One region of the Ornithinibacillus salinisoli genome, then DNA from elsewhere that is predicted to be linked to it. Evidence: a T-box and tRNA genes for the amino acid it is inferred to sense, from the RefSeq annotation. Region 1 holds a T-box; the other holds one or more tRNA genes.
The links. A T-box is a leader RNA that pairs with one kind of tRNA and senses whether it is charged. The one in region 1 lies ahead of tyrS (tyrosine--tRNA ligase), so its partner is inferred to be a tRNA-Tyr.
Positions count from the first base shown of each region.

Region 2: it encodes a tRNA-Tyr, which carries the amino acid that the T-box ahead of tyrS (tyrosine--tRNA ligase) is inferred to sense. The anticodon was not compared.

Region 1 is NZ_JBHUMI010000016.1:36,227-48,049, forward strand. Features, by position in the region: gene ACFSTA_RS10785 (transglycosylase domain-containing protein) at 47-3,010, opposite strand; T-box leader at 3,131-3,350, shown strand; gene tyrS (tyrosine--tRNA ligase) at 3,402-4,673, shown strand; gene ACFSTA_RS10795 (YetF domain-containing protein) at 5,308-5,991, opposite strand; gene rpsD (30S ribosomal protein S4) at 6,637-7,239, opposite strand; gene ACFSTA_RS10805 (sensor domain-containing diguanylate cyclase) at 7,786-9,675, shown strand; gene ACFSTA_RS10810 (GAF domain-containing protein) at 9,702-10,181, opposite strand; gene refZ (forespore capture DNA-binding protein RefZ) at 10,351-10,986, shown strand; gene ezrA (septation ring formation regulator EzrA) at 11,236-11,823, shown strand, end outside.
Region 2 is NZ_JBHUMI010000005.1:126,424-138,246, forward strand. Features, by position in the region: gene cdaA (diadenylate cyclase CdaA) at 1-714, opposite strand, end outside; gene ACFSTA_RS03110 (zf-HC2 domain-containing protein) at 912-1,556, opposite strand; gene sigW (RNA polymerase sigma factor SigW) at 1,572-2,135, opposite strand; gene ACFSTA_RS03120 (aspartyl-phosphate phosphatase Spo0E family protein) at 2,343-2,492, shown strand; gene rocF (arginase) at 2,584-3,489, opposite strand; gene ACFSTA_RS03130 (phosphomevalonate kinase) at 3,844-4,944, opposite strand; gene mvaD (diphosphomevalonate decarboxylase) at 4,955-5,932, opposite strand; gene mvk (mevalonate kinase) at 5,967-6,929, opposite strand; gene ACFSTA_RS03145 (hydroxymethylglutaryl-CoA reductase, degradative) at 6,926-8,215, opposite strand; tRNA gene ACFSTA_RS03150 (tRNA-Lys) at 8,415-8,490, opposite strand; tRNA gene ACFSTA_RS03155 (tRNA-Gln) at 8,804-8,878, opposite strand; tRNA gene ACFSTA_RS03160 (tRNA-Tyr) at 8,888-8,972, opposite strand; tRNA gene ACFSTA_RS03165 (tRNA-Thr) at 9,012-9,087, opposite strand; tRNA gene ACFSTA_RS03170 (tRNA-Val) at 9,094-9,169, opposite strand; tRNA gene ACFSTA_RS03175 (tRNA-Glu) at 9,174-9,248, opposite strand; gene fabI (enoyl-ACP reductase FabI) at 9,630-10,406, shown strand; gene ACFSTA_RS03185 (YwaF family protein) at 10,503-11,219, shown strand; tRNA gene ACFSTA_RS03190 (tRNA-Thr) at 11,282-11,354, opposite strand; tRNA gene ACFSTA_RS03195 (tRNA-Asn) at 11,376-11,450, opposite strand; rRNA gene rrf (5S ribosomal RNA) at 11,538-11,653, opposite strand.

The sequences.
Region 1 (11,823 bases):
TTTTTTATCAGCTTTACATGAAGCCTGTTAGGCGACAATCACTTATTTAGTCAGAGCCATTTTCATCCTCGTCGCCACCTGAGTCTGGGTCTTCAGGCTCTTGTTCTTCATCTCTATCTTCATTGTCACCAGGGTTTCCACCACCTGAATTCTCGTCTCCGTCTTTGTTATTATCATCTTTGTCTCGATCTTTTTTCTGATCTTCCTCTGGTTCTGAGAAATCTCCAACAACGACTTCTTTTGATGCAGATGATTCCATTCCGAAATAATCAACAGCTTTCACATGATATACTGCATTATTATTAGGAATAGAAAAATCGTTTTCAACAGTATTTCCAATTAGGCTGAATTTGCCATCGGGGCTATCTGCTCGATATATTCGATATCCTACAACATCTTTGCTGCTCGGTGCTTTCCAAGTTAGCGTACCACCTGATTTCTTCACTGATGTTGGAGCTGATGGCGCTTTTCCATCATCTTCAATTTCAGATCCCAATTCACTACTCGGTAAACTGATTTTTTCCCATGCCTCGCGATTAACATTCGGGAATAGCTGCGTTATATCACGAAGCTTATCATAGCCGTGTTTCTCTAAGAATTCTGGGTTAAACGTAATCCCATCTCCATCTACAAACTCTTTCGGTGTATTTGGACCAGCCAGAACAGCTTTACCGTTTACCATGACATAGTCACCACGAATCAGACTGTTGTCCACGTCAGTTGGTACGAATTTAGCATTAAATAAATCGCTTGTAACCAATCCAGCTTCACTACATAAATCAGACGGTAGCATACCAGAAATGGCGCAGAAGCTTCTAGAAACAATCCCTTCAGGCTGTGCAAATCTTTCTGAAGGTGCCATTAATTCTGGCTTAATGTCGGTCGCTACATTGACTAATTCTGCCCATAACTTAATATTTCGGTTACTATGATATAGATCACAGGAAGGACACTCTAATGATTTTCCAATCCGATAACCTAACCAGGCTCCCATTGTAACGTTGGGGTTTGTGCCAACAAAGTGTACATCTTTTGTATCGTTCGATGTTCCTGTTTTACCTGCCCAGTCTACACCAGAGTGCTTTAACTGTGAATTTAAATAGGATGCAGACCCTTGACTAATTACGTCACGCATCATATCCAGTGTTAAATAATTTGTTTGTGGAGTAAATACCTCTACTTCTTCACTTTCATGTTGATAAATAACTTCACCATCGGATGTAGTTATTTCTTCAATCATGTAGGCATCCACAAACTTACCGTTATTACCAAAGGTTGTAAATGCATTTGTGTTTTCTTCAATAGTAATACCGTGTGTTGCTGCTCCAATTGCAAGGGACGGATTCATATATTCATTATCAAGTAATGTAGTAATCCCCATTTTTTTAAGGTATTGATCTACTGGATTATCATTCATGATTTCTGCATATGTTTTAATCGCAGGAATATTATATGAATCAACCAAATGAGCACGTGCAGATAGTAAACCATGGTACCTCATGTCAAAGTTGCCTGGTATATATGGACCTTGTGGCGTGTTCCATACTGTTTCCACGTCTGCAATTGGTGTTCCAGGCTGTACAAATCCTGCTTCCATTGCGGGAGCGTAAACTAAAATAGGCTTCATGGTACTACCATTTGAACGCAATGCCTGTGTCGCGTAATTAAATTGATCTTCTAAGCTATAGTCGCGACCACCCAAAAAGCTTATAATTCTTCCTGTACTATTTTCAATTAGCATTCCAGACGCTTGAACCTGCTGTGTTATTTTTTCCGTCTCCCCAGTAACTGGGTTTTCGACTGGACCTGACCAATCTGGACCATAATGTTTGAAATTTTCCGCTACTTTCTGGAAGGCGTCATAAATTTCTTTATCAATAGTTGAATGGATATGGTATCCGTTTCGACGAAGGTCTCTATCAGCAAGGATACTATATTGCTCTTTTAATTCATCATTCTCCTCAAGATCATCCATTGTATAACCATCGTCAGCGGCTAATTTTTCCATAATAATGTCTTTAGCCCTTTCTACAAGTGCATCTTGTACATGCTGATAATTATCAATTTCTGAGTCGAAATCTGATATGAAATCTGCTGCAATGTCGTATTCTAAAGCTTCTTTATATTCCTTTTCGTTGATATATTCCATATCGTACATTCTATTCAGAACTACTTTCATTCGAGTAATTCCTGGTTCGATGCCTGCTTCATCTTTTAGTCCACCACCACTTGCTAAATTTAAAAATGGTGTATATTGGGAAGGGCTTTGTGGAAGGCCAGCAAGATATGCAGCTTGAGCTAAGTTAACATCTTTTGCATCAATACCGAATATCCCTTGAGCCGCCGTTTGTACGCCTGCAATATTTCTACCAGAAGCATCCCGACCATAAGGAACAATGTTAAGGTATGCTTCTAATATTTCATCTTTTTCAAAGAAACGCTCTAAGCGAAGTGCTAACAATATTTCTTTTGCTTTTCTTTCAAATGAAACTTCATTAGTGAGAATTTGATTCTTAATCAGCTGTTGCGTTAACGTACTTCCTCCTGATTTCATATCGGAATTAGTAAATTCTTGAACCAATGCACGAACAATAGCCTTAGGCACAATTCCATTATGTTCATCAAAATACTCGTCTTCCGTAGCAATTACAGCATCAATGAGAGTTTCGGATATTTGATCTAGATTTGTTTCTTCTCTATGTATATCTGAACGTATGTCCCCTAAATATACATTGTCAGCAAAATATAATCGTGAAGTCTCTTCGTAATTATAGATGTCTTTCTCCATACTGTCATATTCTCGTATTGGTTCATCTTTCACCAAGGAAGCAAAGTAACCAGCTCCAACGCCAACACCAAAAAACATACCTACAAAACCGATGACTAAAAAGAATAATATAATATTCCAAATAACATCATATGTTATACGTGATGCCCGTTGGATTTTTCCTGTTTTCCATATTGATTTTATTTTCTTACCATACTCTGTGAGTAGATTTTTAAAATTCACTATAATACCTCCTAAAATTCCACTACTAATTATAGCATATGGGCTCTTTTACGGGTATACATAATTATAAAATAATTGCAATATAACCTTTTATATGGTATGTATATAGAATAATGAATCATAAATGCTATGAAGGAATAAAGTAGTTAAGCAAATCACTATTAAAGAGAACTAGCGGTTGGTGTGAGCTAGTATATATTTGCTAATGAAATACGCTCTGGAGCATCTACTAATAGGATTTTTTAACCTATTGGAAGACGGTGTAGTCATCGTTAACAACCCCAAAGTGGCAATTCAGGTTGCAACAAGGGTGGTACCGCGTGTTAAACTCGTCCCTTATTGATAGGAACGGGTTTTTTTAATGGATAAAAAAATAGGAGTGAGAAGTAATATGGATATTTTACAGGATTTAGATCAACGTGGATTAATTCAACAAACTACTGATTTAGAAGGATTAAAAAAACACTTAGAAGAAAATCAAGTAACTTTATATTGTGGGTTTGATCCAACGGCTGACAGTCTACACATCGGTCACTTATTACCGATAACGATGTTGAAAAGATTTCAACAAGCAGGTCATAAACCAATTGCATTAGTTGGTGGTGGAACTGGAATGATCGGTGACCCGAGTGGACGTTCATCCGAACGTTCATTAAATACATCTGAAGTTGTCGAAGGGTTTAGCGAAAAACTAAAACAACAAATTTCCAAACTACTAGATGTAACTACGGAGTCAACGTCTGTCGTTGTACGAAATAATCATGAATGGTTAGGAAGTATGACGATTATTGACTTTTTACGTGATGCAGGAAAACATTTTGGTGTGAATTATATGTTAGCGAAAGAATCTGTTTCTGCTCGTATCGAACAAGGGATATCTTTTACCGAATTTAGTTACATGATTCTACAGTCACTTGATTTTCAAAAGTTATATGAACTAGAAAATTGCACACTACAAATTGGTGGAAGTGACCAGTGGGGAAATATTACTGCTGGAATGGAATTGATTCGACGTTCTAGGGAAAATCAAGATGAAGAAATTAAAGTATTTGGTTTAACGGTACCGTTAATAACGAAAGCGGATGGTACAAAATTTGGTAAAACTGCAGGTGGAGCAGTATGGCTTGATCCGGAAAAAACTTCGCCGTATGAATTTTATCAATTCTGGATTAATTCGGATGATCGAGATGTAATGAAGTTTTTACGTTACTTTACATTTTTATCTGAAGAAGAATTGGAAGCCCTACAGCAAGAGGTTGACGAACGTCCAGAAAACCGTGTTGCTCAGAAACGTTTAGCTGAGGAAATGACGAAAACTGTTCATAGTCAAGCAGCATTAGAACAAGCGCAAAAAATATCTGATTCATTATTTAGTGGAGATTTAAAACAACTTTCAGCAAGTGATATTAAACAGGGCTTTAAAGACGTGCCAACTTATCAAGCGGATAAAGAGGATATTGGGTTAGTTGATTTATTAGTTAATGCTAAAATCTCATCCTCCAAAAGACAAGCAAGAGAAGACATTAATAATGGTGCGGTCTATATTAATGGGGAAAGACAACAAGACCTACAGTATATTGTTTCAAAGGATGATCGGATTGAAGATACATTTACAATCATACGTAGAGGGAAGAAGAAGTATTTCTTAGTTCGGTTTAATTAAAGTTTTTGTTCGTATCGTTTGTTACAATTGATGTAAATTTTGACGTAACTCGACTGGAGAGCGACAATCTTAATAATACAAACTAGATAGATATAAAAGACTGTATTTAGTGGTGCGCCACATTGCAGTCTTTTTTAATGGTTAGGAATTTATAAAATTTAATGCCTGTGGATACTTCTTGGCATGAACTTCCAACTCCGACGGACAGGGCGTCATCGACCAGCACCTAGCGCAACTTCCTTCACCTTCGTACGATAACAGTCGACTTAGTCGAACATCCTTAAACTGTAAGATTAAAGAGGCGGGCTTTGCGCCAAACGGCGGCATACCCCGATGAAGGGGCATGTTTCCTTTTCGCTTTCGAGCATCACTATGACTGATTGTTTTCCATGGTGAATCCACTTGGTCCTTTAACAGCTATGTATAAAACAATAATTGAAGAGGATAAGGAATTTTGAATGAATTTGGAATCTCAACTATTAGATTACATATTGTTAGTCAACCTGTTGATTATCATTGTTTAGATCTAAATCATGAATGGATGAGAACAGAATAAAATGCTGCAGTGAAGGATTAATACTTGCTAGGGTTTACAATCAACAACCATACTATTATATGATTAAGCATCCAATCCTTACTCTTTTTTATCAATGAATAGGGTGCCATCTGTTTGAATTTGTGCAAAAAGCACATCGGAAATGGAGTTAACACCAAATTGCTTTAGTTGTTGTTTCACCCAATTTATATCAAGGTTTAATTTATCCAAGTTATTCGTTAGTATGATTCCGTCAGATATTACTTCTGTTGGAATTGGATATATTTTTGATTTGCTAGGAATATTCAAATCCAATTTTGTTACAGTGTTTTTATTTTCTTTTCTCTGAACTGATAGTTTGCCGTTAGTTTCAAATATTGCATAATCTACATCTGCTATAGAAAAGATCTTTTGCTGTCTTAACATCGCATTTAAAGAATCTAAGTCTAATCTACTTGTACGTAATGCTTTATCTACTAGTTTCCCTTCCTTGATTACAATTACCGGGGAACCAGTAACAACCATTCTTCCTTTTTTAGATTTAATATCAATGAAATCCATCAGTAAAGTAAATATAGTCCATCCAATTAATGCTAAAATACCATTACGAATGCTAAGATTCGAACTAACTACAAGATTTGCAGCAATGGAACCAATTGCGATTGCGGAAACAAAGTTAAAAAAGGTCATTTGGCTAATTTCTTTTCTTCCTAAAATTCTAGTTAGAATAAAAAGTACTAAAAATCCCGTAGCGATTCTTATTAGTAATTCATTTAATTCCATCTTATTTCCCACCTTTATAGTTTTTCCTTAGCATTATTGGTAGGTTTTTATTATTATAAACCCTATAAAAAATTTATATTATGTTAAAAACTATCTCCTCCAAATTATTGACGATACAACCAAGAAAAAACGTTGATAAAATTATTCAATCTCCATCGAAAGATCAACATTGATGAAACAAGCGCTGAAATAAGAGTATCGTCTATAAACACTGAATGGAGAATTTGTCATATAGATCATTCCCGTGAGTATTGGAATATACTAGTTTCGGTAATGCTGATTTTGAATGCAGAAAAGATTGGTTGAGATAGTACGAGGTACGGATGGATTTTGATGTGATTCTCGATTATCTCTGGAGTGTTTGTTACGTATATCAAAAAGCACATTGCTTAAGTAAAAGACGGATGTATTGATGATAGAAGTAAGTAATTCGGTATTTAGGTAAACACTACTACATCAGCAATCACCACTATGTATGCTAAGTTTTTCAGTCCACTCCTTCACAAAAGCTATTAATCTTTTTGTTCCCAAATTGGCTTCAATTTAGTGCATTATCTTTCAAGCTAGATTAAAATAAAAAACCCTGAAATGTTGATATAACAACATTTCAGGGTTTTTTGGAGTGTTAACCTGCAAAAACAAAAGTTAACGAGAGTAGAACTCAACGATAAGTTGCTCTGAGATTTCTGCAGGAAGTTCAGAACGTTCTGGTAAACGAGTGAACGTACCTTCTAACTTATCTGCATCAAATGAAACATACTCTGGAACAAAGTTGTTCACTTCGATAGCTTCTTTAATGATGTCTAAGTTTTGAGACTTTTCGCGAACACCAATAGATTGACCAGGTTTTACAAGGTAAGATGGAATATCAACACGTGAACCATCTACAGTAATATGACCATGGTTAACAAGCTGACGAGCCTGTCTGCGAGTACGTGCAAGACCTAAACGGTAAACAAGGTTATCTAGGCGAGATTCAAGAAGAACCATGAAGTTTTCACCATGAACACCTTTCATTTTACCAGCTCTATCAAATAAGTTACGGAATTGACGTTCGTTCAACCCATACATAAAGCGTAGTTTTTGTTTTTCTTGCAATTGTAAACCATACTCAGACATTTTTCTGCGTTGGTTTGCTCCATGTTGCCCAGGAGCATAAGGGCGTTTATCTAGCTCTTTGCCAGTTCCAGTTAATGAAATGCCAAGACGACGTGATTTCTTCCATACGGATCCAGTATATCGTGCCATAGGACATTTCCTCCTTTTATTTTATTTGCATAAAATAAAACTCGACCGTGTCTCTTCCACAAGTCCATTATGTATTCATGTACCATCGCTCCAGCAGCAGAGAGTTACACGATACACCTCTAAGATAGGTTTGTTATAAAAGTCTGGTAAAAATGACCGTCGAATTTCTGCGTCAGCTTGCTTTTGCGTTACTCACGTAAGAATACGATCCGTTACTCAAAGCTTCGCTACCTGAACTTCTAAGTCCTTTTTATCCTTTTTTTAAAACTTTACTTATAGAGGTACATAATGCGAACAAGTGGTGATTCACATAGGCTACCTTATTATTTTACACAAAGACTAGTATATAAGTTATACCACGTGAAGTCAATGGTTTTCTTTTCGATTTTAACAATATATAGGAAGAATCTCTGTACCATTATTGCCGTTGATACGTAAAAATAGTATAAAAAATTTCTAAAACTTCTTTAATAGGATAGGAAATATATCATTCTTATTATATAATAAATAAGTAATAGTTAGAAATTCCTAGATAGGTGATATGTGATGAAAAACCTTCAACACTTAATTCATGATTTAAGAAGTACATATTTTATGTTAATTACAGATAAATATTGTCAAAACAGTAAAGCATTCTATACACGCTTAACTAATATTTTAACCGAGTTACTTCAGGTATCCTATGTTGGATTTTATAGATACGATGATTGGAATACGACCTTCAATTTAATATCGGAAAAAAACGAGATGGTTCTCGAGCAAATCCTTGATAAACAACATTATTATAAGGATGCCATATTAAGTGATTCAGATGAAGTGTTTAAAGATCACCGAGATTTTTTCTCTTCCAAGCAGAACGACTATTCCTATGTGATTTTGCCATTGCAACCAACATTAGGTCCTGCATGTTTTTTGTTATTATTGTATCAGTCAAAGAATTTCCATAATGAAGTTTTGCCAATCATCAAAGAAGAGACGGAAAAAGTAATAAGTATAAATAATGACATAAATATACGAAATGACAGAGAGAAGAAAGAACAATTTTTATTGGAGCTGACATCTAGGTTCTTCTCTTTTGTTAGTAAGAGCGATATTCTTGCTGAAATAATTGCATCCGTTAAAAAAATGTATCCAACATTTACACATTTTTTATTATTGTCGCAGGATTATGATCACAATCCAAATTTACCTGTAAAAGCTCTAGAATATAGTGATGATTCCACCAAACGAGTGAGCTCTCAAGCTTTTATTAATGGCGAGATTCAAATCGAAGATCGCTTACAAGATAAAAAAACATATTTGTATGCACCTTTGATCGGCAACCAAGGAATATATGGAGTATTACAAATAATTACTCCAACAAATATGGAGTTTCCAGAGAATGAAATTGAATTTATTAAAGAGTTTGGTAATGCTGCTGGTCAAGCGATTGAAAATGCTTCTTTATATCAGGATTCCAAGCATTTAGTTTCTGACTTAAAGCTAATTAATGACATAACACATCAATTAAACTCAAATTTAAATTTAACAGAAATAACTCGAGTGGTAAGAGGTCAGATCGTAAATATTTGTCATGCTACGCAAATTGGTTTTATATATACGGATCAATCGGACCACCATAGTTTTGAAATATTAAAAGGAAGCACTCCTTATTTTGAATCAATAGAAGGGCGATCACTTTGTAAGTATTTGTGGAAACAGCTAAATACAAGTAAGGATCCGATATTTGCTGGCGAATTTAAAAGTGAGTTTAAAATTCCATATCGTTCTGTAATGGCAATACCGATGCATCATTCTGGAGCGATTAATGGATTAGTGGTAGTACTTCACGAAGAATCGTACTACTTCTCATTTAATAACTTTAAATTGATACAGTCTTTAGTACAACACTCCACATTAGCTTTAGCAAATACTATTTTAAAGGATCAGCTAGAAAAAGCAGTACATACAGATTACTTGACGAAGCTATATGCTAGAAGCTATTTAGATGAGAAGATAAGAGAGCATATGAATTCTGGTGAAATGGGCACACTTATTTTATTTGATATTGATGATTTCAAAAAAATTAATGATACCTATGGACATTATATTGGAGATGAGGTTATTAAACAAATAGCCGAAATTATTCTGACTAATATAGAGGACGAGGATGTCCCTGCTCGATGGGGTGGTGAAGAACTGGCCATTTATTTACCAAATACGTCTTTGAATGACGGCGTTAAGATTGCGGGAACCATTAGTAAGCAAGTGGCAAATTTCACATCACCTGCAGTTACCCTTTCAGCAGGTGTATCACTTTGGTCATATAATAAGAAAGATACTGCTAAGGAATTTTTTGTTCGGGCAGATAGGGCATTATATGAAGCCAAGAATTACGGGAAAAATTGTGTTGTTAAAAAGGGCTTAGATGAAGAAGCCCCCATACTACATGAATAGAGGCGGCTATCGGAGCCGCCTCATTATTATAGATGATTTTTTAATACATCTACAAACTGTTCCAGATATTGTTGATCCGTTTCATCAAAACGGTCTATAACAGGACTATCAATATCAAGTACGCCGTATAGTTCACTGTGAATGATAATTGGTATAACTATTTCTGATTGGGTTGCACTGTCACATGCGATATGGCCAGGGAATTGATGGACATTTTCGATTCGCTGTGTTTTTTGTTCTTTTATTGCTGTTCCACAAACACCTTTACCATATGGAATTCGGATACATGCTGGTAAGCCTTGGAAAGGTCCGAGTACAAGTTCATTATCTTTCCACAAATAAAAACCTACCCAATTGATTTTATCTAAAAATTGATTTAAAAGTGCTGACGCATTAGATAAATTTGCTACTGTATCATGTTCTCCATCTAGCAAAGCACCTAACTGTTTAATTAGTAATTCATAATCTTTCGCTTTATTACCTGAATAATTTTGGGTTTGGAACATGGTAATCGCCCTCTCGTGTTAGATAATGTTCGACAAAATAACAGATAATTGTCGATAAAAAAATGCAGGATTTTTGCCTTCATTGTCGTAATTATGATATAGATGGGTAATTCATTTTCGACATCGTACATTGGTGATATGGAAATCTCAAAATCAGGAGTTGAAAGAAATGAAAAACAATCCAACGAAACAAAAAGTAATTCATGCAGCTTCTAGACTGTTTTTTCAAAAAGGATTTCATGGTACTTCCGTCCGTGATATTGCTGAAGCGGCATCTGTAAATGTTTCTTTAATAAGCTATTATTTTAAAGGGAAGCAAGGATTGTTAGAATATGCGGTTACCCAATATTATGAAGCGTATTTAGAAACAATGGAAGATGCAACGAAGCAAACTGAGTCATTGTCACCTATTGATAATCTTAAGGGATTAATATATTCCATTATACAGTACAAACAGAAAAACCATCAATTGTCCTGTTTCATTCATCGCGAACTTTCATTGGATTCTGTTTTTGTAAGGGAAATGGCAGTAACGTATTTAGCGAAAGAGAATTATATAATCAGTATGGCATTTATGGATGCAGTGAAAATGGGAAAACAAACAAAGCTAGACCGTCAATTTTTATTAATGCAATTAAAAGGAATGTTAGTAACACCTTATATATTACATAATGAATGGAAGGACCAAGTTATTGGTGACTATTCACGTACTCAATTCATCAATAAGTATGTTCAAACGATTCATGACTGGATAGATTATGTCATCCATCAGGATGTGGCAATGAATACCAACTTTTCTAAATAATAAAATTTAGTTCATGTATCGTTTATGTAACCATCAACGCTTTATTCTAATCCGATCCACTGTATCAATGGATTTCTAAAAACATCAATAAAATACATAATTCGTCAATTTAATTTGTTTTTTTTAGCCATAAAAGGCTTTTACATGGTATCATAGGAAATATATAAATATGGATAATCGTCATGTTACATAACGTGTAAGAAAAAGGATATTCCTCTTATTTAGGGATTCGGTTTAGGGGGCTTTAATATGGAGTATATTATAGGATTTGTATTGATTGTAATTGCACTAATCATAGTAGGATTGATATTGCGAAAGCGTGTTTATGATGAGGTGGATCGCCAGGAAAGCTGGAAGATGGATATTATGAATCGAAATATCACGTCACAACTTTCGCGAATTAAAAACTTAAATTTATCAGGAGAAACACAAGAAAGATTTGAATCCTGGAAAGAACGATGGGAGCTTATCCTAGCGAAAGAGCTACCAGATATTGAGGAATATTTATTTGATGCAGAAGAATATGCAGATAGATATCGATTTCACAATTCCAAAAAAACGTTAAGAAAGTCAGATCAAATCCTTCAATCCATAGAAAAAGATATTGAGAAAATTCTACATGAATTAGATGAATTAATGGAATCGGAGGAATCAAGCAGAAAAGAGATTGAACATATTCAACCATCCATTAAATCTATGCGTAAACAACTATTACAAAATAGGTTTCAATATGGAAAGGCAGAGGTTCGCTTTGAAGTTGAGTTAGATGAGCTAGATGAACAATTGGCACAATATCATGAATTGGTGGACTCTGGAAATTACTTAGAAGCAAAAGAT
Region 2 (11,823 bases), on a different contig from region 1:
TCTTCGCAATTCGCCATTTTTCGTACATGAGATACTACCAGTTTCTTCAGATACAACTATAGTTAGAGCATCAGTAACCTCACTAATACCCATTGCGGCACGGTGTCTCGTACCTAACTCTTTTGATATAAATGGACTTTCTGATAATGGTAGGTAACATGCTGCTGCAATAATTTCATCTCCTTTAATAATAACCGCCCCATCGTGAAGCGGAGTATTAGGAGTAAATATATTTGTCAGCAATTGATGTGTCAATGCACCATTAATCGAAATACCTGTTTCAGCATAGTCAGCAATACCTGTATCACGTTCAATCGTTATTAACGCCCCTATACGACGTTTCCCCATATAGTTACAAGATTGAACGATATCGGAAATCATCTTTTCTAGTTGTTCTTCCTCTGACTTTGTACTCCTAGAAAATAAATTACCTCTTCCCAATGTTTCAAGCGCTCTACGAAGCTCTGGTTGAAATAATATTACTATACAAAGGAAACCCCACCTAATTGCTTCTCTCGTGACAAACTCAATTGTTTGTAACCCTAATACCATACTAAGAATTCTTACTATGATAATCACGATGATCCCTTTTAATAATTGGATCGCCTTTGTACCTCGTATTAACATGATTAATTTATATAATACATACCAGATGAGAGCTATATCCACACCTATTCTTAACAGGTCCAATACATTTAATCCCCCATCAAGCATGTTCGCACACCCTTTTATTCATGTATTTCTCTTCCCGTCTATAAATAATAACCTTATATATTATATCATATAATACATTGTAACATGTTAGCTATACAAACGATAATTACATAATTATTAACAACTTTTGTATCATAAAATACTTAGCTTTATCCTTTCCTATCTATAAAATAAAAAAACCTGGCTATTAACCAGGTTTATCCGCCCCATGAAAAGATGCTTTCTAAGAAGTCTTGTATGTGATATAGTATCCAATCAAATATTTGATTTACTTGCTTAAACTCACCATTCACATCCCCAGCAGATGCTAGTAACACATCACCATCCACTGTAGTTTTCTCTTCAATTAACTTCCCATTAATTAACGTTACATCTCCCTCGACCGTACCATCTATTTTCAAATTGCCATTTTTAACAACTAAGTCCCCTTCTACCGTAACTCCCTCAGGAACAATAACCATATCTCCTTTGATAACTAAATTTTCCTGTTTAGAAACTGTCAACTTTGAGTCTTGCTCCCATGCCGTAAATAGCCCACTAAACATAAATACGAAAAAGATAGCTGCCGCTGTTATAACAGGATGCATTTTAAACCATCGTACATACTTCATATGTTTCTTTTCCGTTGGCAGTTTATCCATAACTTGTTGGGTGAAATTAGCTGGTACCTGTACTTGATCCACACTCTTCAGTAACGTAATCGATCGTTTTAATTCATGAAAATGCTTTTGGCAGTTTTTACAACCTTCCAAATGCATACGTAGTTTCGTCTCATCTTCCTTTGATAAATCGCCATCTAAATGATGATGCATTAACCTAACTACTTCTTTATTACAATCCAAGTGGATCACACTCCTTTACACGTGGCGAAGCTTTTTGCGTAAAGCTTCCCTTCCTCGATGGATTCTAGTTTTTACTGTACCAAGAGGAATATCTAAGATGTCACTAATCTCCTGAAGGGAAAACTCTTCTAAATATCGCAACATAATTATGCTCCGGTATTTAGGTGGAAGATTCAACATTTCATTTTGAATATAATTTTGCAATTCCATCCCTTGTACTTCTTCTTCCGGTAACCGTTCATTCGTTGCCAATTGAGAATACATATCTAACCCATCCGTCCCCTTAACTTCCGCATCGAGATAATAATCTGGCTTTCGTTTTCGAATTCGGTCTATCGTTAAATTCGTAGCTATACGATACAACCAGGTAGAAAACTTTCTATTTTCGTCATAGGAATGAATGTTAACATATGCACGAATAAACGCTTCCTGCGCAATATCCTCCGCCTCATGCTTGTTTCCTAGCATTCGATAACAATGCTGAAAGATTTTATCCTGAAAAAACAGCACTACATCTTCGTATGCAGCCTGATCCCCTTTTTTGACCTGTTTGATTTTATCTTTAATTATAAGATCCATTTCTCGTACCTCCGCCAACGATGCGGTATTTATATTACGAATCTATACTACAATAGGTTTCATTACATTGAAAGTTTTTTTTATAAATAATAGGTAAATATTACTATTTTTTAATAAATTAGAAAATTTATTAATTTTTAGTTGCAAATATAGGTATTTTTACATAATATAGTATACTGGATATACTAAAATGGAGGATATGGGAAATTGGAGAAAGTCTTACTAAAAAAAATTGAGAAATGTCGCAGAGAAATGATCACATTAAGTTTCTCTAAGGGATTAACATCGGAGGCAGTTGTCCAAACCAGCAAAAGACTAGATGCACTATTAAATGAATACCAACGTAAAGAAGGATAGCAGCCGGAACACCAGAGTCCTTACATAGAAATCTTCATTAAAAAAGACATTACAATTTGAGTAAATTGTAATGTCTTTTTTATTTAGGTCGTTATTTTAACTTTTCACCAAATAAAGAACCCATTAATCCAACAGCCATTGCTGCTGTCTTATTCTTTTCATCCAAGATCGGATTTACCTCAACAAATTCCGCAGAGGTTAGAATTTGCGAATCTGCAAGCATTTCCATAGCTAAATGGCTTTCCCGATATGTCATCCCACCTAGAACTGGAGTACCTACACCAGGTGCTTCTTTCGGATCCAGGCCATCTAGGTCAAGACTCAGATGAACGCCATCAGTGCGTTCCTTTAAATAATTAATAGTTTCTTCCATGACATGAGACATTCCATTACGATCTATTTCATGCATCGTATATACTTTAATGCCTTTTTCTCTAATTAATTCCCGTTCACCTGGGTCAAGCGAACGTGCACCGACGATTACAATATTTTCTGGTTTAATCTTTGGAGCATAGCCAAAAATATTCGTTAATTTCTCGTGCCCTATTCCTAAACTTATTGCTAATGGCATACCGTGAATATTTCCTGAAGGGGACGTCTCACCTGTGTTTAGATCACCGTGAGCATCATACCAAATAACTCCAAGATTATCATAGTATTTAGAGGTTCCTGCCAAGCTACCGATCGCAATACTATGATCCCCACCCAAAATTAGGGGGAAACGATCTTTTTGTATTTCTTCATCCACCATTCTAGCTAAATGTTCATTAGCTTCTATCACTTGTTCTAAGTTTTTTAAATTTGTTCCATCATTATAATTAACTTTTTGATCAGGTCTATTGATTGGGATATCACCTAAATCATGGATATCAAAGTCTAGCTCCTGTAATTTTTCAATTGCTCCCGCATAACGTATTGCACTTGGGCCCATATCGACTCCACGTCTACTTTGGCCTAAATCCATCGGAACACCTATCATAGATATTTTCTTTTTCATTTTCTCTGCACCTCCAAAATTTTCTGTGTTGCCAAGAATAAACCCTACATCAATTATGTATTGCTTACACTTTTCTAAAGCCGCCTTAATCTACTATATTTTAGCTAAAAATAACAAACGACTCAACTTAACAATAAAATGCATATATATACACTACATAAAAGAAAACACGCCCTTTTATAGGAATATGTCGACTTTGGGCGCAAAACCCGGTTTTTGTCGGTCGTCCTTTTATCTTACAGTTTAAGGGAATTGTTTTTGTACGGAGGTGGAGCAAGTAGTGCTAATGCTCTAGCTCTGTAGTTTGACGTGGCTAAAAAAAATCAGGTGATAGTATTACTATCGATCCCGATTTTATCGTACTCTTTTAGCACCACTCTCAGAAACAGCTAAATCCAATACCCGAATTCCTGCTTCTTCCCATGCTCGCTTCACCTGATCCGCTTTTTCCTTGGTAGGCAAAAAGGCAATGCCACAATCTCCTCCACCTGCACCTGATGGTTTTCCTGCACCATCATATTGTTCTGCAATATCACACAACTTGGTAAGTAAAGGTGTTTCAATTTCAACATTGGCTTCCTTACCCACATCTGCTAGTGCTCGTCGATTTTGTTTTATACCGTTAATTACTAACATAGGATTGTCTTCCTTTACTCCTGTTAAAAAGGAACTTACTGCCTTTTCACTTTGCGAAAGGAATATCTCATATTTTGCTATATTATTATCTTTTAATTTCATCAGCTCATTAACCAGCTTTTTCGTAGAAGCTGGTTTCCCTGTCCATCCAATACAAAGATGTAGATGTTGGGGATATGGTAGCGATTGTACAGATAAATATGTCCAGTCCCTTTCCAACAACTCCTTTATTGAACTTGCCTGTTCATATTCCTTTTGTAGCCAATACGCCTGAAAAGAGGAATATTCAAGTATTCCCCCATAACTAGAAGCCGCAACATCTGCTCCGGATCCATTACCTTGTGTTGCCGCATGTGTAATAGCAGCTAACTTATAAATTACATGGGCTTCAGGTTTATTTGGTAAATATTTTTCAAGAATTGCAGCAACCACAGACGTTACTACTGCTGCACTAGATCCCAATCCATATTTAACCCCTGTATCATCTAATTCACTTTTAACCGTTAGTAGAAATTTCTCCGGGGTAAACCCACATTCATTCAAGTATGCTAAAGCAATACCCATTGCATTTGCTACAAAATGAGTCCTTTCATCAGTAGCATCCACCACTACTTTTCTACCTTCAAATTCCCATTTTAATTCGACCATATTAAAATTTTCTAACGTGAGTAGATTCTGTTCACTATTTTCAATAGTAGTATAAACATAACGGTCCACTGCCAAAACAGCTAGCTTATTATATGGCTCTAGCACTGCAAATTCACCAGCAATCATTAATTTTCCGGGAACTCTAACCGTCAACGATGTATTTGGCAACACAATTCAACCCCTATATGTAGGTTACTCCTTGCCCGGAACGACTAAGTTTAACATCAGTTACACCAGGAATTTCTCGGAGGATATCTTGAACTTTTTCTTCATTTTCTGGTAAGTAAAGCACTTTAACATTTGGTCCAGCATCTATTGTGAAATATGCAGGAATACCATTTTCTCTTAGTTGTTGCACGGTTTGCATAACCGCTAATGTTGTATCATGCCAGTACGTAAATGGAGGATTTGCACCCAACGTAGTAGCGTGCATTTTCAAGCAATTTGCTTCAGCAATCTGTCCAACTTTTTCAAAATCACGCTCTTTTATACCTTGCTTTATATCTTCAAGATCACTCGGAATACTATCTACCCAACTAGAAAAAAATGGAGAGGTTTCAACCGTGCGTCTCATACCCTCTCGGCTAGATACTTTCTTCATTTTCGCAGATAACACAACTGCAGCCACACGAACATCCCAATGATCTTGTGGAGAAACAGGAACAGCATATGAATCTGACCCATCTAGTTCCATACCTTTATGCCATTCAACAAAACCACCGTAAATTGAACGGCAAGCAGAACCAGACCCTTGTCTTGTTATTTTAGAAAGCTCTTGATCCGATAAACCTAAGTTAAGTGCCCGTGCTGCTGCTGCTGCCAAAGCTGCAAATCCAGATGCTGATGAAGCAAAACCTGCAGCTGTAGGCACCTCATTAATAGAGTGGACTTCTGCAAATAATGTCTTTTCTTGAGCATATTCACGTATCAAATCGAGGAACTTTGTTACACGGTGATACTGTTCATCAGTAACAAGCTTATGATCTAAATAAAAAATATCTTCTGTTAAATCCTCACGAAATTCTACAGTAGTCTTTGTGTAAAATCCGTCCAATGTTAAGGAAAGACTATTGTTAGTCGGGAGTATTAATTTTTCATCACGTTTTCCCCAATACTTAATTAAAGCAATATTCGTATGCGCTTTTGCCGTCGCCTTCATTTAAATCTCCTCTTCCGATCCAATGTTAACTAAATTAATCTTGTTTTCTTAGCACAAAAGGCCACACTGTATGGGCGCCAAATTTCTTAAGCTTTTCAGCGAGTTGTCTGGAATGAACTTCATTTTTTGCTAATGCAATAATACATCCACCATTCCCACCGCCAGTTAATTTCGCACCTAGGGCTCCTTCTTGACGAGCAAAATGTATTAATTTATTTAGACCTGCATCACTTACACCTAATGATTCTAATTCTTTTTGAGCCTCATTCAACATTTGCCCTAAAAAGTTCTTTCCAGCTTTTTCTAATGCATATTTTGCTTGATGTGTTAGTTCACCAATTCGTTCAATTTTCGAATGGATACGCCTTGGAGCAGTTTTTAGTAAATGGGCAACTGATTCAACCGCTGAACGCGTATCTCCAATTCTCCCTGAGTCTGCAACAATAAAGTGGAAATCAGAACCTGGCTTAATGTAATGAATTGGCGTTTCCTTCTCAAACCATACCGGTGATTCCGATGTGATAGTTAACGTATCAATTCCACTCGGTGAGCCATGTGCAAATGTTTCTGCGATATTAGCAAAATGGAGCAATTCATTTTCTGTATAACTAACATCCGCATAGGCGAATAATGATCGAATGATCGCAATGGCAACGGAAGCACTTGAGCCTAGCCCTTTACCAGGTGGTATCGATGACTTTACACGAATTATTAAATCTCTCTTTGGTAATTGAAGATGCTCTAATGTCGCTTCGATACTATTAATGATTCCATCCAAGGTTATAGGAGCTGACTCCATCGCCCCCTGATAAAATGTGCTATCGAAAGTTATTGGACCGGAGATTCGTTCGATCACTGATTCGACTCCAACTAATGGAAAAGGGATAGCGATAGCAGGTTGCCCGTGTACAACTGCATGTTCCCCAATCAGAATTAGTTTACTATGAGCTATTCCTATAGCTGTTTTTTCTGTTGTTGTTAATTTTTCGATACTCATTTTGAATATTGTGCCACCAATTCTTTAGCTTTTCCAACACGGATTTCTTTTTCTTCTACTAACTTCTCTGCAATAATATCGATCATCTCCCCAGTAGCTCCAGCCGCTATTGCAACAGAGCGTGAATGTAATGCCATATGACCTTTTTGGATACCATCTGTCACTAAGGCTTTTAATGCTCCTAGGTTTTGCGCTAAACCTACAGTAACGATTACTTGAGCCAACTCTTGTGCTGATTCAACACCTAATATACTATGCGCAACTTTAGAAATCGGATGTACCCGGATAGAACCCCCAACCGTTCCAACTGACATTGGAAGCTCTAATTCTCCAACTAAATTTCCTTCTTTATCAACAGACCATGTAGTCATGGAACCATAATGTCCAAACCGAGCTGCATAGGCATGGGCACCCGCTTCTACCGCCCGCCAATCATTACCAGTTGCAATGACGATCGGATCAATTCCATTCATGATACCTTTGTTATGTGTCACAGCACGATAAGGATCTGATGCTGCAAATTCATATGCATGGACAACACCATCTCTTACTTCTTCTCCAGAATAACCGCCACTTTCCAATAATTCAGGTGGTATAACACATTTTGCTTTTGCTAAACAACGGTCTGCATAATTGGATAATATCCGTAAATATACTTTACCATTTGTAATTTCTTCAACTGTTGGCGCAAGTGCTTCTACCATTGTATTAATTACATTCGCTCCCATTGCATCGCATGTGTTTACATAGACATGCAAAACGAGCATTTTCCCATAGGAGGAAGTGGAATCCTCATTTAATATACGTACTTCTATATCCTCTGCTCCTCCACCTCTTTCTAACATACTTGGATGCGCAGCGTTTGCTATATCAATTAATTTTTGTTTATCACTTAATAGTGCTTGTTTTGCCAACTGAAAATCTGGACATCCAACTACTTGGATTTGCCCAATCATGACTCGTTCTGTTGCTTCAGCTGTAAATCCACCAGCTTCTCGCACAATTTTTGCAATATAACTAGCAGAGGCCACAACGGATGGCTCTTCGATAGCCATTGGTACTACATACTCTTTCTCATTAATTAAGAAGTTTAAGCCCAATCCTAACGGAAGTGGAAAGGTTCCAATAACATTTTCAATCATTTTATCTGCAGTATCAACGGGTAACGGGTCTTTTGCATACAAATTTTCTATTTCCTCTTGTGAGAACGTATGAATATTCGCTAATAGTTCTCTCCGTTCTTCTACAGTTTTATTATAGAAACCAGGTATTCTAGAAGAATTCATATTATACCATCCTTTATAGCATCTATTAAAAAATCAAAGTTAATATAATTATATCGTATCAAATACATTATAGTATACTTAATTTACTTTATCTATTATGTTAAAAAAATGCTTAAAATGCAAATAAAACAAGGTTGTATGCTGTTAGCAACCTTGTTTTATTTAAGATATTTTATGTAATTGTATTATTGTTAATAAATGGTGAGCCATGAAGGATTCGAACCTTCGACCCTCTGATTAAAAGTCAGATGCTCTACCAACTGAGCTAATGGCTCATTAAATTATGAGTTCTTATTCTATTCGTGCGTTCATCCAAATGACCCCTACATCTTATAGCTTATTCAAAGATGATTGGTGCTTCGGGGTTACTCGAAGCTTACTCGGTAGTTGCTTTGCTCGTTGCTCTACCTGTGCTCGTCGTGTTGCAAGTAAGTCACGAAGTAGCACTCCTCGCAAGCCTGCACATAGCAGCGTATTCGATGATGCTTGCGGCTAGCTAATGGCTCGTTTAATTATGAGTTCTCTAGTTTTTACCTATGTATATTAATAAAACATTCAATTTCACAGCTATTTAAGGCAAAAAAAAAATGGCTGGGCTACCAGGATTCGAACCTGGGAATCACGGGATCAAAACCCGATGCCTTACCGCTTGGCTATAGCCCAACAAACTAATGGTGGAGGGGGGCAGATTCGAACTGCCGAACCCTGAGGGAGCGGATTTACAGTCCGCCGCGTTTAGCCACTTCGCTACCCCTCCGTAGTTAGTTTAATCAATGTTATTTTTTTTATACATAAATGGTGCCGGCCAGAGGACTTGAACCCCCAACCTACTGATTACAAGTCAGTTGCTCTACCAGTTGAGCTAGGCCGGCAAAATATGGTGGAGGATGCAGGGCTCGAACCTGCGACCCCCTGCTTGTAAGGCAGGTGCTCTCCCAGCTGAGCTAATCCTCCGTGTTGGTGACCCGTACGGGATTCGAACCCGTGTTACCGCCGTGAAAGGGCGGTGTCTTAACCGCTTGACCAACGGGCCATTCATTAAACCCTATTAGCTTGTTTCAGCCAACGAATTTTATTATATACAGATTCGACACCTTTGTAAAGAGGAAATCATTATTTTTTTTAAAAAAAGTTTATCCTTTAACAAAAACCTTGATATGACTTGATTTACAACAATTATTAGATGATATTTCATTGTAATCAATACCTTTTTAACTTTAATTATTGGTGTTTTTTTTTTTATATTTACAAAATAAAAAATACTAAAAAGTTCATTTCATAAAAGATTTTCGAAGACATATTCTGACACAGTCCATTAAAAATTACATGAAAAAAGTTAATTAGCAAAATTGGTTTTTTCTTTAATCAGATGATAGGATATAATGGATAATGAAAACTATTTGGAGGTGTAATAATGTCTGGGTTATTACAGGGAAAGAATATTGTAATTATGGGTGTAGCGAATGAAAGAAGTATTGCCTGGGGAATTACAAAATCATTACATAATGCAGGAGCTAATTTAATTTTTACTAATAGACAAGAACGTTCTTATAATAAACTATTGAAGCTTCTCGAAAAAAACGAAATCGAAGCAAAGCTAGTAGTTAATTGCGATGTTGCTAGTGATGAAAGTATCGCCCTTGCATTTGACAAAATAAAAGAGGATGTCGGTGTTATACACGGAGTTGTACATGCCATCGCTTTTGCAAATCGTGATGAGCTAAAAGGAGAATATGCTGATACATCTCGTGAAGGGTTCTTATTGTCTCAAGAAATTAGTGCATATTCACTTGTTGCAGTTACTAAAGCTGCTAAAGAGTTAATGACTGAAGGTGGAAGTATTGTCACTCAAACATATTTAGGTGCAGAGCGTGTGATTCCAAATTATAATGTTATGGGTGTAGCTAAAGCTTCACTTGAAGCCAGTGTAAGGTACTTAGCAGAAGATGTTGGAAAATACGGTATTCGTGTTAACGCTATATCCGCTGGACCAATTCGTACACTTGCTGCTAAAGGAGTTTCAGGATTTAATGAAAAAATGGGTGTTGTCGAAGAGAAGGCTCCATTACGCAGAAATGTAGATCAAGATCAAGTTGGAGATGCCACGATGTTCTTTATAAGTGACTTATCTCGAGGAGTAACCGGGGAAGTATTACATGTTGATTCTGGTTTCAATATTATCGGTGGATAAATAACATCCTTTTTAACAATCAACTATCAGACGCTTACTTAAACTAATAGTAGGCGTCTTTTAACATATAATGAAATAAGGAGGGGGGAGTATTAGGTGCAAAGTTGGTTTGGAAAAACAACTGATATCACGTTTGAAGTATTTGAAATGAACCATATCATTATGATTTCAATTCATGTCATTGGATCTCTTCTCCTATTTAACTTAGGTAAGAGGCTATCATCCCGTACACAACATTTCATACGTTGGGGATTGTTATGTACTCTAATCCTTTCTGAAATAAGCTATCAAGTCTGGGGGATATACAATGGAGCATGGAATCCGAGAGAGTTTTTACCATTTCAACTATGCAGTATAGCTGGGATTATAGCAATGTTTGCACTATACTCGAAAAATATTAAATTAATTCAATTACTTTTTTTCATTGGCATTATTCCATCGATATTGACGGTTTTAACTCCTGAATTACATCATGGTTTTCCACATTTTCGCTTCTGGCAATTTTTTATTCATCATATTGTATTAACTTGGGCTAGTATATTTCTTACAATCTCTTTTAATGTAAGAATCTCACTAATAATTACAATTGAAATCTATATATATTTATTAGTCTATGCAGGATTTATTGGCTTTTTAATAAATCCAATATTCAATGCGAATTACTTATTTCTCGCTAATACACCAAGAGCAAATACACCTTTAGGTTTACTTGGGAGTGGTTTATCGTATTATGTAAATCTTTGTCTTATTGGTTTAGGTGTTTTTCTATTACTATTTGTTTTTTATAAACTTTTTGTAAGACTTATAAAGTAAAGTTTATCATTTTTTAGATCAAAAAAAGGATTACCTCATTCGCAATCCCTTTTCATGTTAAGAGCTTCCAAGCGGACTTGAACCGCTGACCCCCACCTTACCATGGTGGTGCTCTACCGACTGAGCTATGGAAGCATATTTTTTTAGACAAAAAAATGGCTCCACAGGTAGGACTCGAACCTACGACCGATCGGTTAACAGCCGATTGCTCTACCACTGAGCTACTGTGGAATAATCAAATTTAGATATTGTTTGTCTTGTTTTTAACACAAATGTATTTTACCACGTTTATTAATAAATATACATATAAAAAAATTTGCCTGGCGGCGTCCTACTCTCACAGGGGCAATGCCCCAACTACCATCGGCGCTGAGAAGCTTAACTTCTGTGTTCGGTATGGGAACAGGTGTGACCTTCTCGCTATCGCTACCAGACATACACGACGTATGTCGTTTCGTTTTGTTTGTTCATAGGACGTGAACGGATTTATCCCGAACCTCCTGTAACGCTTTTACTTCAGTAAGGGTTTTATACCCTAAAAACTAAATAAGAGTAGTGACAACGAATCATAAAATGTGTTAGTTAAGTCCTCGATCTATTAGTA